DNA from 4 places in the Streptomyces sp. NPDC004111 genome. Region 1 is predicted to be linked to each of the others. Evidence: riboswitches for the same ligand, from Rfam matches in the RefSeq annotation. Region 1 holds a riboswitch; each other region holds the start of a gene.

Region 1 (4,399 bases):
CGGTGCGAGCAGCCCCATCACCTCGTCGTTCATCGCCTCCGGCGAGTCACTGCCGCGGCGCACCTTGTAGCGGCGGTGCGGGTCGTTCGACTTCAGGTAGTCGGCGGTGATCGCCTCGCGCTCGACCCCCACGGCGAGCAGGGTCACGGCTATCGCCAGGCCCGCCCGGTCCTTGCCCGCCGCGCAGTGCATCAGCGCGGGGACGCTGTCCTCGGCCAGCGCGTGCAGCACCCGGCTGTGCTCGGCGGCCCGCTCCTTGATCATCCGCCGGTACGAGGCGGTCATCCGGGCGGCGGCCTTGCCCTCGGCGAGGATCTCGCGCAGCTGGTCGATGTTCCCGTCGCGCACCATCCGCCAGAACTCGGCGCCGTCGGCCGGGTCGCTCAGCGGGATGTTCACGTTCCGTACGCCGCTCAGCTCGACGTCCGGGCCCTCCAGCTTCTGGTCCGCCGCGTTGCGGAAGTCGAAGACCGTGTGCAGGCCGAGCGAGTCGAAGAACGCGGTGTCGGGCCCGGTGGCGTGCGCCAGGTGACCACTGCGGAAGAGCCGCCCGTACCGCGTCCGGCGGCCGTCCACGGTCGGCAGACCGCCCACGTCGCGGAAGTTCCGTACCCCGGCCAGCTCGGGTTCCGCGTCGGGGGACGTCGACGGGGCGGGGACCTGTGGCACCTGCTGGGTCACGAGTGCTCCTCAAGGGTCGTTCGCCGGCCAGCGGTGACCGACGAGGGGCGCGTTTCGACGATACGACATGGTCGGAGACGGGTTCCTGGGGCAACTCGGGGGGATTTGTTCGGCACTTGGGGCCAGGGTCGAGGGGCAGGCGGAGCCGTGGCGGCGAATTGGTTGATTTGTCGCTATGTAGGGAATTTGTAGGCACTGAATTCCGGTGTCGAGTGAGCAGAATCATAGGAACCGCGGGGCAACTGGTGCCGGTGCGTCAAATGGCAGGCCAGCAACGGAAAACGGGCACCGGGGCCGATGGGGGACGACCGCAGAACCGTGGAGAAGAGGTGCGCACGGGAAGGAGAAGACGGGAACGGCTTGTTCCGGCGGTCCGCACTCGCTTACGGTCACCGTCAATCCGGGTGGACCGCCGAATCCTGCCACCGCCCGGCATCCGCACCCATATTTCTTCGTGTGGCAGGAGCGGGGGACCCAGGTAGTACGCCGGCACCGGAGGACGCGAGTCCGCCGGTACGGCTAGGGGTGAAGCCGCGCTCGACAAGAGCGCGGCCGGGCATCTCCAGCCCGAACCCGACAGCTCACCTCGCAGGCGCCGGAGAGGAATCCGTCATGCCTGCAAAGGGTAAGCACCGCCGCCCGAAGCCCAGTTCCTCGCTCACCCGCGGCTTCGTCGCCGCCGGTACGGGCGGTGCGGCTCTGGCCCTCCCGCTGATCGGCGCCGCCGGGGCACAGGCCGCCGAGCCCGCCGCCGCCCCGGCCGTCGCTCCCGGCCACGCGGCCCAGCCGAAGGCCGAGCAGACCCAGCAGGTGCGGATTCCGCAGCAGCGCGCCGCGGAGCAGACCGCGGCCCCGCGCACCGACGCCGACCGCACGGCCACCCGTACGTACTCCGTGGTGACCGGCGACCACCTGTCGAAGATCGCCGCTGCCGAGAAGGTGCGCGGCGGCTGGCAGAAGCTCTACGAGGACAACCGGTCCGTCGTCGGCGGCGACCCGTCGCTGATCTACCCCGGTATGAAGCTCTCGATCGGCGCCAAGGCCTCCGGCGCCAAGACCTCCACGCAGGCCGCCCCGGCCGCCGGGAAGCAGTCCGCGCCCGTCGAGCGCAAGGCCGTCGAGCGCACCGAGGAGCGCAAGGAGCAGCGCACCGGGCACCGCACCGAGAAGCGCGAGCGCACCGGGAAGCAGGAGCAGCGCACCGAGCGCCGCAGCGAGACCCGCGAGCGGTCCACCGGCTCGGGCACCGGCTTCACCGCCCCCGTCTCCTCCGGCGTCTCCACCTCCTACCGGGCCTCCGGCGGCAGCTGGTCCAGTGGCTACCACACCGGCGTCGACTTCCGCGCCTCCTCCGGCACCTCGGTCAAGGCCGTCGGCGCGGGCACCGTCGTCTCGGCCGGCTGGGGCGGCGCGTACGGCAACGAGGTCGTCATCCGGCACAACGACGGCCACTACTCGCAGTACGCCCACCTCTCCGCGCTGAACGTCCGCTCCGGCCAGAGCGTCACCGGCGGCCAGCAGATCGGCTACTCCGGCTCCACCGGAAACTCCACCGGCCCGCACCTGCACTTCGAGATCCGCACCGGCCCCGGCTACGGCTCCGACATCGACCCGCTGAGCTACCTGCGCCAGAAGGGCGTCTCCCTCTGACGCACGGGCCCGTCGCCCCGTCCTCCGCGCCCCCGTACCGGCACCGGTACGGGGGCGCGGACGCGTCCCGAGAGGCCCGACCTGCGTATTCCGGGTTGAATGAATCTTGACCGGTGGCATATCTCACCCCCCGTCAACCCCTCCCTACGGTGGCGTAGGTCACTTGAGAAAGTGAAGGATGTGTCGACGTGGCAGACGATTCGAGATTCTTCAGCGCAGGCACCATCGGGTCGTACGCGGCGATCGGGGACAGCTTCACCGAAGGGGTCGGCGACCCCGGGCCCGACGGCGCGTACCTCGGCTGGGCCGACCGACTGGCCGTCCTTCTGGACGACCGGGTACCCGAGCACACCTTCCGTTACGCGAACCTCGCCGTGCGGGGCAAGCTCCTCGACCAGATCGTGGCGGACCAGGTCCCGCGGGCCAAGGAGCTGGCCCCCGACCTGGTCAGCTTCTGCGCGGGCGGCAACGACATCATCCGGCCCGGCACCGACCCCGACGACGTGGCCGAGCGGTTCGAGAAGGCGGTCGCCGACCTGACCTCGGCGGTCGGCACCGTCATGGTCACCACCGGCTTCGACACCCGGGGCGTCCCGGTGCTGCGCCACCTGCGCGGCAAGGTCGCCACCTACTCGGCGCACGTGCGGTCCATCGCGGACCGCTACGACTGCCCGGTGCTCGACCTGTGGTCGCTGAAGTCCGTCCAGGACCGGCGGGCCTGGGACTCCGACCGGCTGCACCTCTCGCCCGAGGGCCACACCCGGGTCGCCCTGCGGGCCGGGCAGGTGCTCGGCCTGGAGATCCCGGCCGACCCGGACGAGGCGTGGCCGACGCTGCCCCCGCGCGGCACGCTCGAAGCGCGCCGCGACAACATCCAGTGGGCGCGCGAGCACCTCGTGCCGTGGATCGGCCGCAGGCTGCGCGGCGAGAGCTCGGGCGACCACGTCGAGGCGAAGCGGCCGGACCTGCTGCCGCTCTGACGGCCCGTCGGGCCCCGGTGCGGCTCCGTCCGGGCGTCAGGCCGCGGGCGGGGCCGGAGCCAGGTCCGCCGGGCCGGCCAGGGAGGTGTTCCCGTGCACGGTGCAGGCGTACGCCCCGGCGAGCGCCCCGAGCCCGGCGCACTCCTCCAGGCTCCGGCCGGCCAGCCGCCCGTACAGGAACCCGGAGACATAGGCGTCGCCCGCTCCGTTGGAGTCCACCACGGGGGCGGGCGGCGGCGTCGCGGGGACGTGGCGCGGGGTGCTGCCGCCGTCGCGGGTCAGCAGGTACGAACCGCCCGCACCCGCCGTCGCCACCACCGTCGCGGCCCGGCCCTCGCGCAGGATCTCCCGCATCACCTCGCCGATCCGCGTCCCGGCGCCCGCCGCGCTGAGGAACACCAGGTCCGCCCGGAGGGCGAACGCCCGGTGGTGGTCGGCCAGGCCGTCCCAGTCGTGCAGATCGGTGGAGAACGGCACACCGGACTCCACCACGTCGTCCAGCAGGTGCCGAGCGAACCCCATGATCGACACGTGGACGTGCCGGGCCCGGCGCAGGTGCGGCAGGAAGAAGTCACCGGGCATCCGCAGGTCCTCGGGGTCGCGGGCGTCGTAGAACGACATCCGGCGGCCCGTCGGGTCCACCAGGTTCACCGCCCGCCGGGTGCCCGCCGCCGACACCAGCGGTTCGAAGTCCACACCGCCCTTGGCCATCCGCTCCCTGACCTGGCCGCCGATCCAGTCGTCGCCGATGACGTCCAGGAACTTCACGTCCAGCCCCAGCGCCCGGCAGCCCAGCGCGACGTTGCCGCCGGTGTGGCCCGGCCACTCGCGGATCGGCGCCACCCCGACGGAGTCGGCCAGCGGCACCGGCAGCGCGTCGACCCGCACCACCGTGTCCACACCGCTGCCGCCGATCACCAGCACGTCGATACCGTCGCCGCTGTCCTGCTGGTCCTGCCGCCCGTCGGCCCCGGCCGCCTGCTCCTGCTGCGCCACCGCGCTCCCCTTCCCTCGCCCCGGACTTCCCACGACGGGCCCAGTATGCGGGGTGCCGGTGGGGGCGGAGCCCTGCCGCGGGGCGGGAGTGG
Region 2 (4,399 bases), on a different contig from region 1:
AGTTCGGCAGACCGCGGTCCCCGCACGGGGCGGGGACCGGGTAGCGGGGTGGAGCGCCGCGTCAGAGGGTGAGGCCCTTGCCGCGCAGCCACGCGGCCGGGTCGATGCCGTCGCCGCCCGGGGTGTGCACCTCCAGGTGCAGGTGCGCGCCGGACACGTTGCCGGTGGCGCCGACGTTGCCGATGACCTGGGCGGTGGAGACCTTCTCGCCGGGCGAGACGTTCATCTGGGAGAGGTGGCAGTACCAGACCTCGGTGCCGTCGGGCAGTTCGAGGACGATCCGGTAGCCGTAGCTGCCGGAGTAGTTGGCCGACTTGACGGTCGCCTGGTGGACGGCCTTGACCGGGGTGCCGGCACCGGCCGCGAAGTCGAGTCCGGTGTGGTGGCCCGAGGACCACATCGAGCCGGACTGCCCGAAGGTGGCGCTGAGGTAGTAGCCCGAGGTGGGCAGCGAGTAGCTGGCGGCCAGCTTGGCGAGCCGCTCGGCCTCCGCCTTCGCCGCGGCGGCGGCCTTGGCGCGCTCCTCGGCCTCGGCCTTCTCCCGGGCGGCCTTCTCGGCCTTCGCGTGGGCCTCGTCGCGCTGCTTCTTCGCCTCGGCTGCGGCGTCCTTGACGGCCTGCGCGCGGGCGGCCTCCCGGACGGCGGCGTCGGCGGCGGAGCGCTGCTGCTCGGCCTGCTGGAGGATGCGGGCGCGCAGGCTGTCGCCCGCGCCCGGCTGCTGTCCGACGGCGTGCCCGGCCTGGTCGGTGGCGGCGACGGGAGCCGCCGCGGGGGCGGGGGCGGCCATCAGCTCCTCCCCGGTACCGGACCCGGAGCCCGGCTTCTCGTCGTCGGAGCCGGAAACCAGAGCGCCGACACCCGGCAGGGACTTGGCGTCCGGCAGGGCGTCGGCGAGGGAGTCGAGGGAATCGGAGATCTGGTCCGGCAGCGATATGGAGACGGCGGGCTTGTCCTGCGCGGTGGCGATGCCGCCCGCGCCGACGGCCGCGATCACACCGACGCCCAGCACGGTGGAACTGCGGGCCAGCGAGCCGCGCTGCTTGGCGACCCGGTGCTTGCCGCGGACCGGAACGACGGAGTCCTCGGTGGGGTTCCACTCCTCGGTGGAGGCGGGCGGACCGTCGAACTCCACGAAGCCCTCGTAGCCGCCGCGCTGCTGCTGCGCCGGGACCGTCGGCATCGTCGCGGTGGCGCCGTAGCCGTAGCCGTGGCCGGTGCCCTCCGTCCCGTCGGTGTCGTTCGGGACGCCGTACGCCCCGTACGAGAAAGCGGGGGCTGCGGGGGACTCGGGGGCAGGCCTGTTGGACGCCACGGAGGCGCGCTCCTTTCCTTCCTTCTCGCCTACCGGGTTAGCTGACGGGTTCGGAGCAGGAAGGTCTCCTACGGGCCAGGTTCGGCCCGATTCACCCCAATTGGTGGTTCCCCGGTTTCCTCACGGAATTCGGCGCACGCGCACGGCGCCGTCTCTGACGACGGCTGGGACGACCGCGCTGCGTTATCGAACGTTAATAGACACACAAGTGGATTTCCAAGCCGTTCCTGTTGATCGTTAACGCAGAGCGCGCATCGATGGCCAGGACATCAGCCCCAAAAGGCCATCAAACAGGGCGACCCAACGGCCCCCTGACGCCCCTTCGGTCACTCGCGTTGCCTTGCGCGCAAACTCTCCACAACTGATAGATCGTCAATTGTTATGCGGAGCGCGCCCCTTCGAGCACGCCCCGTAACAACCCGTAGCCATCGCGCCGCGGTGCCCGGCCCGCCGCCGAGCCCCCGCCGGCCGCGCGGTCCCGCACCCGGCCCTCAGGGCCGTTTCACGATCTCCACGGTCCGCCGCCGGGCGGGCTGCCCCTCGCCCGGCCGCCCCACCGCGAGCAGCGCCATGTCGTCCGTCTGCTTGCCGCCGGTGTGCACCCGTACGTCGCTCGTCAGCGCCTCCAGCACGGCCTCGGGGCCGGGGAACAGCGACCGGTGCAGCCGCAGCGCCGGGTCGTAGAAGACACCCGCCGCGTCCCGCGCCTCGGAGAGCCCGTCCGTGTAGAACACCAGCGTCGAACCACCGGGGAAGCGGACCTCCCGCGCCCGGTCCGGCCAGTCCCCCAGGTCGCCCATCCCCAGCGGCAGCGCGAACTCCTCCGGCGTCAGCACGTCCAGCTCGCCGTCCGCGTACAGCAGCAGCGGCTCGGGATGCCCCCGGTTCACCAGCCGTACGACGCCCCCGGCGCGCGGGATCTCGGCGAGCACCGCCGTCGTGAACCCCTCCATCGCGTCCAGTCCCTCGCGCCGCCGGCCCTCCCTGGCCAGCGCCCGTTCCAGCCGCTGCGCGACGCCCTCCAGGGTGCTCTCCGTCTCGGCCGCCTCCCGGAACGCGCCCACCACCACCGCGACCGCCTCGACGGCCTCCAGCCCCTTGCCCCGTACGTCCCCCACGACCAGCCGCACCCCGTGCGGGGTGTCCTGCACCGCGAAGAGGTCGCCGCCGATGAACGCGTCCGCCTCCGCCGCCTCGTACCGCGCCGCGATCTGCAGTCCGCCGATGCTCTCCGGCGGCGTGGGGACGACGGCCCGCTGGGCGGCCTCCGCGATGACCCGCACCGAGGCGAGCCGCCGGTCCCCGCGGCGCACGACCCGGTTGATGAAGACGGCCAGCACGGCGACGGTCAGCACCGTCACCAGCTCGGTCACCGACAGCACCCTCTTCAGCGAGTCGTCGTGGATGCGCAGCCCCACCACGGCCAGCACCGAGGCGACCGCCGTCAGCACGGTGGCGGCGAGACCGAAGAAGGGGGCGGCGACCAGCGGAGCCGCGGCGAACAGCGGGGCGGCGGTGAAGTTCGGCGGCGAGGACGCGTCGAAGACGGCCCCACCGATGATCATGAGAGGGGGCAGCGTCCGTACGAACCGCCTGCTCCTGCGGCCCTTCTCCGCCTGGTCGGCCCCGCCCTCGACCCCGTCGCGACCGCGCTCGTACCCCGCCACCGTCTGCTCTCCTGCCCAGGTCCGCACCGGGTGCGGACGGTACCGCTCCCCACCCAGGCTTGCCGGAGCCGCGCCGCAGGGCGAATCGGCATCCGCCATGTGGGGGACGGGCCGCGTGCGCGTCCGGCACGAGGCCCGGTAGGTCCGCACACGCCTGAGGCCCGGAACTCTGTCGAGTTCCGGGCCTCAGGTCTTCAGTAGCGGGGACAGGATTTGAACCTGCGACCTCTGGGTTATGAGCCCAGCGAGCTACCGAGCTGCTCCACCCCGCGTCGGTGAACACAACCCTACGCCATCCGGGCGGCGGCTTTGACCACGGGGGCGGCCACCCGCGCGGAGCGGCCACGGGGACGGCCCGCACCGCCCCCTCGCCCCACCCGCTCAGCGCCCCTCGGACTCAGCGTCCCTCGAAGGCCCCCGCGTTCTCCCGCGCCCACTGCCGGAAGGTCCTGGCCGGGCGGCCGAGCAGGGTCTCGGTGGTGTCGGCGATCTCCGCGGGACCGCCCTCGGCGGCAGCCCAGATGTCGAGCAGCGCGGTCACCATCCGGGCGGGCATGTGGCGGCCCATCTGCTCCTCGGCCTCGGCGCGCCCGATGTGCTCGACGCGGACCTCCCGTCCGGTCTCCTCCGCGATGATCGCCAGCTGCTCGCGGAAGGACAGCGGCTCGGCGCCGGTGAGCGCGACCGTACGTCCGGCGAGAGAGCCGCCGACGCCCCCTTCGCGCCCCTCTCCCGCTCCGGTCATCGCTGCGAACGCGATGTCGGCGATGTCCGCGGGATGGATGGGGACGACCCGCGCGTCCGGGTACGGGAGGGCCACCGGCTGCCCCTGGCCGATCGGCCCGGCCCAGCTGAACGAGTTGCTGGCGAAGGCGCCCGGCCGCAGGAACGTGCTGGTCAGCGCGGACTCGGCGAGCGCGCGCTCGACCTGGAGGTGGTGCGCGGCGATCGGATGGGTCTCGGCGTCGGAGGCGAGGACGGCGGCGGAGGACATCAGCACCACGTGCTCGACCCCGGCGGCCTCGGCGGCCTTGATCAGCTCGTGGATTCCGGCGGGCACCGGATAGAGGAAGACCTGCCGTACGCCGGCCAGCGCGGCGGCGAAGGTCTCGGGCCGGTCCAGCACCATCTCGACGGCCTCGGTCCCGTCCGGCGGGACCAGCTCGGCGGGACGGGCACTGGCCACACGGACGAACGACCCGGCGGTACGGACGGCCCCGGCGGACCCGGCAGCGGCGGCCGGACCGCCGGGACCACCGCCGTGTCCGGCTGCGACCAGGCGTTCGGCGACGGCTCGGGCGACCTGGCCGCGGGCACCGGTGAGGAGGAAGGACACGCGAAGCTCCCGTGGATCGACTTGCTCGACGGATCCGCCCGGCCAATTCTTTGACCGAGCGCATATACATGCTTCCATGCACGC
Region 3 (4,399 bases), on a different contig from region 1:
GTGCCGGTCCCGGGTTGTCCGACGGGACTTCCGGCGGGACTTTCGTCGGGCAGAGCAGCCCGCACCACATGAGAGACTGGTCTAGACAACCAAGCATGAACACGAAGGGCAACACCATGGTTGAGCGCCGCGTCACCGTCGGCTGGGCCGAAGGCCTGCACGCCCGCCCCGCCTCCATCTTCGTCCGCGCCGTCACGGCCACCGGCGTCCCCGTCACCATCGCCAAGGCGGGCGGCAACCCGGTCAACGCCGCTTCGATGCTGGCGCTGCTGGGCCTGGGCGCACAGGGCGGCGAGGAGATCGTGCTGGCGTCCGAGGCCGAGGGCGCGGACACCGCCCTGGACCGTCTGGCGAAGCTGGTCGCCGAGGGCCTGGACGAGCTCCCCGAGACCGTCTGACCCGTACGGCCCCGAAAGGTCGCGCCCGTACGGGCGAATCTTCGCGCGGAAGCCGCGGTCCCGAGAACGGGACCGCGGCTTCCGTCGTTCCGCGGGGCGCGCGGAAATTACCCGGTGAATTTCTTCCCGGGAATTCCTGGCGGGCGCAATCCCGAATAGGGCCGCCCCTGCCACTGCTTTTTATACGGACCCCGTGTTAATTCCGGCCGCTCGCCAGGTTTACGGCATGTTGCGGAATCCTCATGCGGTACGAGGCCGCCGCCCGCTCCGCGTGCCGGGCGGTCAGCGTCCTGGCCCGCTCCGCGTCGCGCCGGGCCACCGCGTCCACGATCGCGCCGTGCTCCGCCCACCGCTCGGCGGGGCGGACGGACCGCTCCGAGACGTACATCCAGGTGGTCTTGTGCCGCAGCTGGGTGAGCAGGGTGATCAGTCCGGGGCTGGCGGAGGCCTGGGCGAGCGTCTCGTGGAACCAGCCGCCGAGCGCGGCGAGATCGTCGCCCTCCGGCTGCCCGGCCCGCTCCTGCCCCAGCCTGACCAGCCCGCGCAGCACCTTGAGGTGCGCCTCGCTGCGCCGCACGGCCGCCCGAGCCGCTCCCAGGGGCTCCAGCAGCGTCCGCACCTCCAGCAGGTCGGCGGCCTCCTGCGCGGTGGGCTCGGCGACGCAGGCGCCCACGTTCCTGCGGCGGGTGACGAAGCCCTCGGACTCCAGCGTGCGCAGCGCCTCGCGGACCGGGACCCGCGAGACCCCGTACCGGCCGGCCAGCAGTTCCTCGGTCAGCCGGCTGCCGCGCGGCAGGGCCCCCGACACGATGTCGTCGCGGATCGCCGTACACACCGAATGCGCGGGAATGCGCATGCCCGTCCCTCCGTCCGTTCTGCAACCGCCTTTCCGGAACTCTATTGCAGCGGGCCCGAACTGCCGACGGGCGGCGGAAATTCATGGCCGAAATTTGGCCGCGGCGGCCGGTGGGCCGCAAGAATTGCCGGAAAAGCGCGGGAACGCCGAAGGCCCCGGCTCACGAGGAGCCGGGGCCTTCGGGGAAACGACGGGAGGTACGGGGCCGCGCGCGGGATTCGGTCAGACGCGGACGCCGTGGCCGCGCAGGTAGGCGACCGGGTCGATGTCCGAACCGTAGTCGGGGGAGGTGCGGGCCTCGAAGTGCAGGTGCGGGCCGGAGGAGTTGCCGGTGGAGCCGGAGAGGCCTATCTGCTCGCCGGGGGTGACGGACTGCCCGACCGAGACACCGATCGAGGAGAGGTGGCCGTACTGGGTGTACGAACCGTCGTTCATCCGGATCACGATGTTGTTGCCGTACGCGCCGCCCCAGCCGGCCTCGACGACCGTGCCCGAGCCGACGGCGACGACGGAGCTGCCGGAGGAGGCGTGGAAGTCGACGCCGGAGTGGCTGCCGGAGGACCACATGGCTCCGCCGGTCTGGTAGCCGGTGGAGACGTAGGAGCCGGCGACCGGCAGCCGGAAGGAGTTGAGGCGCTTGCGCTCGGCCTCGCGGGCGGCGCGCTCGCGCTCCTCGCGCTCCTTCTTGATCTTCGCCTCGGCCTTGCGCTTGGCCTCCGCCCGGCGGGCCTCCTCGGCCTTGCGCTCGGCCTCGGCCTTCTCGTAGGCGTGCTTCTGGGCGGCGGCCTGGGCCTCGACCTTCTCGGCGAGGTTGTCCGTCACGGTGTCCTCCAGGACGACCGCGCGGATGGCGCCGGTGTCCTCGGCGGTCAGGTCCTGCTCGGCGGCGAGGGCCTGCGGGGCCAGCGTCCCGATGACGCCCGTCGTGGTGAGGGCGGCAACTCCGGCGATGTTCGCGCTCCTGCGCGACAGCACGGAGGGACGACGGTGCTTCCCGGCGGCACGGGTGAACGCCATGAAGAGGCTGTTTCCTTTCCTTCCTTCTCGCCTACCGGGTTAGCTGACGGGTTCGGAGCAGGAAGGTCTCCTACGGGCCCCACCGGCCCGTGAAGGGCGATGGCGTCCGATTCACCCCAGGGACGTAAGTGGGTCCCCGGCTCCCCAGGCTCGCGCCTGACGGGGACTCGGCGATGACTGTCCGGTGCCGCGGTTGCGGCGCACTCTGACGGACAGCCGGACCGACGCTAAGCGGCCCCTGTTTCAATCACCAAACAGAGACGGGGTTTTGTAACGCAGCCCACACGGCAGACACGCAACCTCCACAACAAACCGGACATACAGGAGGACCCCGACAACTCATCAGTCATCGGGGCCCTCCTTGTCCTGATTTGTCAGCCGGTGACGACGGAAACCTCACCGATGCCGAGCGCCCGCACCGGCTCGGCGATCCGCGCGGCGTCGCCGACCAGGACGGTGACGAGCCGGTCCACCGGGAAGGCGTTCACGACGGCCGCGGTGGCCTCCACGGTGCCGGTCTGCGCGAGCCTGGCGTACAGCTGGGCCTGGAAGTCGTCGGGCAGGTGCTGCTCGACCTGGTCGGCCAGGGTGCCCGCGACGGCGGACGCCGTCTCGTACTTGAGCGGGGCGACGCCCACCAGGTTCTGCACGGCCACGTCGCGCTCGGCGTCGGTGAGCCCCTCGGCCGCCAGCGTCCGCAGGACCTTCCAGAGGTCCTCCAGGGCGGGCCCGGTCGACTCGGTGTCCACGGAGCCGCTGATGGCCAGCATGGCGGCGCCGGTGCCGTCCTCGGCGGAGCGCAGCACCTGGCCGAAGGCGCGTACTCCGTACGTGTAGCCCTTCTCCTCGCGCAGGACGCGGTCCAGCCGGGAGGTGAGGGTGCCGCCCAGGCAGTACGTGCCCAGCACCTGGGCGGGCCAGACGCGGTCGTGCCGGTCGGCGCCGATACGGCCGATCAGCAGCTGCGTCTGGACGGCGCCCGGACGGTCCACGACGACGACCCGTCCGGTGTCGTCGGCCGTGACGGGCGTCATCGGGCGCGGCTCGGCGGTGTTGCCGGTCCACTCCCCCAGGGTGTCGGCCAGCACGGCGTCCAGGTCGGTGCCGTCCAGGTCGCCGACGACGACCGCGGTGGCGGTGGCCGGGCGGACGTGCGCCTCGTAGAAGGCGCGCACGGCCGCGGAGTCGATGCTCTTCACCGTCTCCTCGGTGCCCTGCCGGGGGCGCGACATCCGCAGCGACGCCGGGAAGAGCTCCTTGGAGAGCTGTTTGGCGGCCCGCCGCGAGGGGTTGGCCGCCTCGTGCGGGATCTCGTCGAGCCGGTTGCGCACCAGCCGCTCGATCTCGCCGTCCGCGAACGCGGGCGCGCGCAGGGCGTCCGCGAGCAGCCCGAGCGCCTTCGGCAGCCGGGAGACCGGGACTTCGAGGGAGACCCGGACGCCCGGGTGGTCGGCGAACGCGTCGAGGGTGGCGCCGCAGCGCTCCAGCTCGGCGGCGAACTCCTCGGCGGAGTGCTTGTCGGTGCCCTCGGTGAAGGCGCGCGACATGATGGTGGCCACTCCGTCGAGGCCCGCGGGCTCGGCCTCCAGCGGGGCGGCGAGGAAGACCTCGACGGCCACCAGCCGCTGGCCGGGGCGGTGGCAGCGCAGCACGGTCAGCCCGTTGGGCAGCGCGCCGCGCTCGGGGGCCGGGAAGGCCCACGGTGTCGCCGGGCCGGCCTGCGGCTGCGGGTGGAACTGCATGTCGCTGGTCACGGCTGCTGCGGTCTCCGTCACTTGTCCGCCCCTTCCTGCGTGTCTTCCTGCACGGCGCCGTCCTGCCCGGCGTCGTCGGACCCGGCTGCCGCGAGCGGCTCGTACACCAGGACCGCCCGGTTGTCGGGGCGCAGCCGTGCCTTGGCCACCGCCTGGACCTCCTCGGCGGTGATGTCGAGGACGCGTCCGACGGCGGTCAGGGCGAGCTGCGGGTCGCCGAACAGCACGGCGTACCGGCACAGTTCGTCGGCGCGGCCGGCCACCGTGCCGAGCCGGTCCAGCCACTCGCGCTCCAGCTGGGCCTGGGCGCGCTCCATCTCCTCGGCCGTCGGGCCCTCCTCGGCGAACCGGGCGAGCTCCTCGTCGACGGCCGC
Region 4 (4,399 bases), on a different contig from region 1:
GCTTGCGAGGGTGCGGGCGGGCCGCCGGCTCACGGCTCCCGGCGGTCGGCCTCGTCGACGCCGCCCCACAGGTTGGAGTACCAGGGCTGCTCGGCCGCCTCGTCGTGGCCGGGGCGGCGGGCGGTGCCGTTCGCCTCGGGGTCGTACACCGTGTAGCCGGTCTCGCCGGGCTTCACGTAGTGCAGGTGCTCGCGGGAGAGCCGCACGATGTACGCGTCGTCCTGGAGCCTGGCCTTGGCGTCGCGCAGCTGCTCGACCCGGCGCGCCGCCTCGTTCCTGGCGTGCTCCTGGTCGCTGATCTCGGTGCGCTGCGAGAAGTACTGCCGTATCGGGTACGCGAGGGCCACCACCAGCGTGCACATCACCAGCACCAGCAGCGCGGCCCGGCCGGTGAGGCGCGAGCGGCGGGCCTGGCGGCGGGTCTGGGAGCGGTAGACCCGGGCGGCGGTCTGCTCGCCGAGCAGCCGCAGCCTCGTCGTCGTGGAGAACCGGTCCTTGCCTGCCACTGCCGCCTCCCCGAAGTGCCTGCGCGCGCCGAGCGTCCCGAACGCGCCTACGTCCCCGGACACGGTACGGGACCGTGGCCGGGGACGTAGGTACGACTGGCGTGCCGACCGGGGCCGGCGGGCCGGGATCAGCCCTTGCTGTGCTTACTGGTTCGCGGAGCGCTGTGCCTACTGGTTCGCGGAGCGCTGTGCCTACTGGTTCGCGGAGCGCTGTGCCTACTGGTTCGCGGAGCGCTGTGCCTACTGGTTCGCGGAGCGAAACCGCGGGAAGGCGCTGCGGCCCGCGTACACCGCGGCGTCGTCGAGGATCTCCTCGATGCGCAGCAGCTGGTTGTACTTGGCGACGCGGTCCGAGCGGGCCGGGGCGCCGGTCTTGATCTGGCCGCAGTTCACCGCGACGGCGAGGTCGGCGATGGTGACGTCCTCGGTCTCGCCGGAACGGTGGCTCATCATGCACTTGAAGCCGTTGCGCTGGGCCAGCTCGACGGCGTCCAGCGTCTCGGTGAGCGAACCGATCTGGTTCACCTTGACGAGCAGGGCGTTGGCCGAGCCCTCCTCGATGCCGCGGGCCAGGCGCTCCGGGTTGGTGACGAAGAGGTCGTCGCCGACGATCTGGACCTTGGCGCCCAGCTTGTCGGTGATGACCTTCCAGCCGGCCCAGTCGTCCTCGTACAGCGGGTCCTCGATGGAGACCAGCGGGTACGCGGAGACGAGCTCCTCGTAGTACTCGGTCATCTCGGCGGCCGAGCGGGACTTGCCCTCGAACTCGTACTTGCCGTCCTTGTAGAACTCGGACGCGGCGACGTCGAGCGCGAGCGCGATCTGCTCGCCGGGCACGTAACCGGCCTGCTTGATGGCCTCGACGATGAGGTCGAGCGCGGCGCGGTTGGACTCCAGGTTCGGCGCGAAGCCGCCCTCGTCGCCCAGGCCCGTGGACAGGCCCTTGGTGTGCAGGACCTTCTTGAGGGTGTGGTAGACCTCGGCGCCCCAGCGAAGGGCCTCGGAGAAGGACTCCGCGCCGATCGGGGCGATCATGAACTCCTGGATGTCGACGTTGGAGTCGGCGTGCGACCCACCGTTGAGGATGTTCATCATCGGGACGGGCAGCAGGTGCGCGTTCGGACCGCCGAGGTAGCGGAACAGCGGCAGGTCGCTGGCCTCGGAGGCGGCGTGCGCGACGGCGAGCGAGACGCCCAGGATCGCGTTGGCGCCCAGCGAGCCCTTGTTCTCGGTGGCGTCGAGGTCGAACATCGCCTGGTCGATCAGGCGCTGCTCGGTCGCGTCGTAGCCGACGAGCTCCGGGCCGATCTGCTCGATGACGGCGAGGACGGCCTTCTCGACACCCTTGCCGAGGTAGCGGTTCGGGTCACCGTCGCGGAGCTCGATGGCCTCGAAGGCACCGGTCGAGGCGCCGGACGGAACAGCAGCACGACCCGTGCTGCCGTCGTCGAGGCCGACCTCGACCTCGACCGTGGGGTTGCCTCGGGAGTCCAGGATTTCCCGGGCTACGACGACGTCGATGGACGGCACGAGCATCTCCTTATGGAATGTGACGCTAGGGGTGCAGGGTCACTTTTGCCTTGCGACAAGAGCCTAACCGGCCCACGGGCATCGGCCAGCCGATCGACCGCCCGCTGGGACGAAAAGATGCCCGAATGCCTGTATTACAGGACGAAAGACCCTCACGGAGCGACGGAACGTTACGCCGCGGTTCACTCTGTGTGCATACGCAAAAGACCCCGGCCGGGCGCATACGGGGGGAAGTCGCGCCAGACCGGGGTCCCGGCAGGGGGGCGGCGGGGGTGGGCCACCGCCCCCGTGCGGGGTCAGCTCAGGTGGAGCTGCTGACCCGGGAAGATGAGGTCGGCATCGGTGACGACTCCCTCATTCAGGTCCATGATGTGCTGCCAGCCGCCCTTGACCTTGTGGGCCTCGGCGATCTTGGCGAGGGTGTCGCCGGACTTGACCTTGTACTCGCCGTCACCCTTCTTGATCGGGGCGGCGGCCTTCGGGGCGGCCTTGGGGGCCGCCTTCGGCGCGGACCGCTCGGCCTTCGGGGCCTGACGGGCCTCGCTGCGGGACGCGGCGGGGGCCTCGGAGCGCTGCTGCTTCTGCTGCTTCGGGGCGGACTTCGCACCGGTGCCCACGCCCGGGTCGACACCGTCGTTGCTCAGGTTGCCGGCACCGGCGCAGGCCCAGGCACCCGGACCCTGCATGTCGAGCAGCCGCTCGGCGGTGGCTATCTGCTGGCCCTTGGAGGCCTGGTCGGCGCGCGGGGCGTACTGGGTGCCGCCCGCGGCGGCCCAGGAGGACTGCGAGAACTGCAGACCGCCGTAGTAGCCGTTGCCGGTGTTGATGGACCAGTTGCCGCCGGACTCGCACTGGGCGACGGCGTCCCAGGTGTCGACGGAGGCGGCGGAGGCCGAGGTGGCCCCCATCAGCGGGGCGGCGACCGCGACACCGGCGACGCCGGCGTAGGCGGCGACGCGAGTGGCCTTGGACGGACGGCGGTGCTTGCCCTTGCTGAAAAGCGACATGGATGTCTCCTCACCGACGCCTTCGAGGTGAGCTGTCGGGTTCGGGCTGTGAGTTCGCCCGGCCGCCCTTCCGGTCCGCATCCCTGAAGGCTGCGTTCCGCTCGGCGACTTCACCCCAAGCCGTTTCCGTACGTCTCTCAACGTCCGGGCCCGGCACTTACCTTGGGTCCCCCGCTCCTGCCTACGGCGCTGTACGCGACGACTGCTCCCGGGACCCGCCGGCAGGATTCGGCGTGACGGGCTCCGGTGCTCACCGGTGGCGAGCGAGGACGACCGTAAACACAGGAGTCCCCGATGTTCAAAGAGGAACATCGGGGACATCTCACCCCTCCTTGCCCTTCCGGAACCCTCGTTTACGCAGGTCAGAAGGGGCGCAGGAGGAGCTGCCGGAAGGGACACGCCAGTTGGGGCGAAGAGACTCATGTCTCACTCGCGCAGAACCGGACATTCACTCCCTAACTGCCCGTGAAATGTGATGGTTTCCCGGTTATTTCTCGCCCAGTTCGAGGTGCTGGCCAGGGCGGATGAGGTCCGGGTCGTCACCGAGGGAGGTCTTGTTCGCCTCGTAGAGCGCCGGCCACCCGCCGGGCAGCTTCGCCTCGTCGGCGATGTGCCAGAGGTTGTCCCCGGGACGCACGGTGTACGTGTCGTCCGCGGCGGGCCCGTCGGGCGACTTGCCGCCCCCGCGGGAGGCATGCCGGCCGGACTCGCGCTCATCGGCCGCGGGCGGGACCGTCGGATCGGCCGACGGGTCGGTGACGGGGCCCGTGGAGGGGTCCTGCGAACCGTCCGCACCGGGAAGGGAGTTCTCCGGGGCGGGGGTGCCGCGGTGCTTGCCGCCGCCCGGAGTGGTGGTACCGGGCGTCGTCGCCCCAGGAGCGGGCCGCTCGGCCGTCGGGTCCGCGCCCGGGTCCGCACTCGGATCGGCGCTCGGGTCCGTACCGGGGACGGTCGGCTTCGCGCCGGGACCGGTGCTCGGGCCCGTGCTCGGGCCGACGCTGGTGCCGGGGGTCGGCTGGGCCGGGTCGGTGCTGCTGCCCGGCACCTGGCCCCCGGTGGAGCCGGACGGCGTCCCTGACTCCGGCCCGCTGTCCGGGATGTCCCGGTCCGTCTGGGAATCCGGCGTGTCGGGCTGCACGGAGCCGGCCGGCGGCTTCGGCTGCGCGGGCGTGTCCGTACCGGGGTCGGCCGCGTCCACTCCCCCGGAGCCCGCACCGCTCCCGGAACCGCCGCCCGGGGCGAGCCCGGATATGACCGCACAGCTCGGCCAGGCCTGCGGCCCCTCGGCCGCGAGCACCTTGTTCGCGATCCGGATCTGCTGGGAACGGCTCGCGAGGTCGGGGCGCTCCGCGTAGT

Evidence for each region. A riboswitch is a leader RNA that binds a small molecule or an ion and turns the genes downstream of it on or off. The one in region 1 is predicted to bind cyclic di-AMP.
Region 2: another riboswitch for cyclic di-AMP. It lies ahead of ACFYVL_RS34865 (M23 family metallopeptidase); the one in region 1 lies ahead of ACFYVL_RS05435 (peptidoglycan DD-metalloendopeptidase family protein).
Region 3: another riboswitch for cyclic di-AMP. It lies ahead of ACFYVL_RS18105 (M23 family metallopeptidase); the one in region 1 lies ahead of ACFYVL_RS05435 (peptidoglycan DD-metalloendopeptidase family protein).
Region 4: another riboswitch for cyclic di-AMP. It lies ahead of ACFYVL_RS11605 (transglycosylase family protein); the one in region 1 lies ahead of ACFYVL_RS05435 (peptidoglycan DD-metalloendopeptidase family protein).

Annotation. Positions count from the first base shown of each region.
Region 1 covers NZ_JBIAMU010000002.1:216,063-220,461, reverse strand. The annotation lists gene ACFYVL_RS05440 (tyrosine-protein phosphatase) at 1-681, opposite strand, end outside; cyclic di-AMP (ydaO/yuaA leader) riboswitch at 1,082-1,289, shown strand; gene ACFYVL_RS05435 (peptidoglycan DD-metalloendopeptidase family protein) at 1,294-2,331, shown strand; gene ACFYVL_RS05430 (SGNH/GDSL hydrolase family protein) at 2,520-3,311, shown strand; gene ACFYVL_RS05425 (carbohydrate kinase family protein) at 3,348-4,232, opposite strand.
Region 2 covers NZ_JBIAMU010000022.1:17,746-22,144, forward strand. The annotation lists gene ACFYVL_RS34865 (M23 family metallopeptidase) at 62-1,312, opposite strand; cyclic di-AMP (ydaO/yuaA leader) riboswitch at 1,324-1,457, opposite strand; gene ACFYVL_RS34870 (PP2C family protein-serine/threonine phosphatase) at 1,804-3,006, opposite strand; tRNA gene ACFYVL_RS34875 (tRNA-Met) at 3,178-3,251, opposite strand; gene ACFYVL_RS34880 (NAD(P)H-binding protein) at 3,377-4,315, opposite strand.
Region 3 covers NZ_JBIAMU010000008.1:240,555-244,953, forward strand. The annotation lists gene ACFYVL_RS18095 (HPr family phosphocarrier protein) at 117-398, shown strand; gene ACFYVL_RS18100 (GntR family transcriptional regulator) at 595-1,254, opposite strand; gene ACFYVL_RS18105 (M23 family metallopeptidase) at 1,477-2,271, opposite strand; cyclic di-AMP (ydaO/yuaA leader) riboswitch at 2,285-2,454, opposite strand; gene ACFYVL_RS18110 (M16 family metallopeptidase) at 2,646-4,013, opposite strand; gene ACFYVL_RS18115 (M16 family metallopeptidase) at 4,043-4,399, opposite strand, start outside.
Region 4 covers NZ_JBIAMU010000004.1:430,830-435,228, reverse strand. The annotation lists gene ACFYVL_RS11615 (septum formation initiator family protein) at 30-506, opposite strand; gene eno (phosphopyruvate hydratase) at 747-2,042, opposite strand; gene ACFYVL_RS11605 (transglycosylase family protein) at 2,333-3,043, opposite strand; cyclic di-AMP (ydaO/yuaA leader) riboswitch at 3,046-3,242, opposite strand; gene ACFYVL_RS11600 (transglycosylase family protein) at 3,531-4,399, opposite strand, start outside.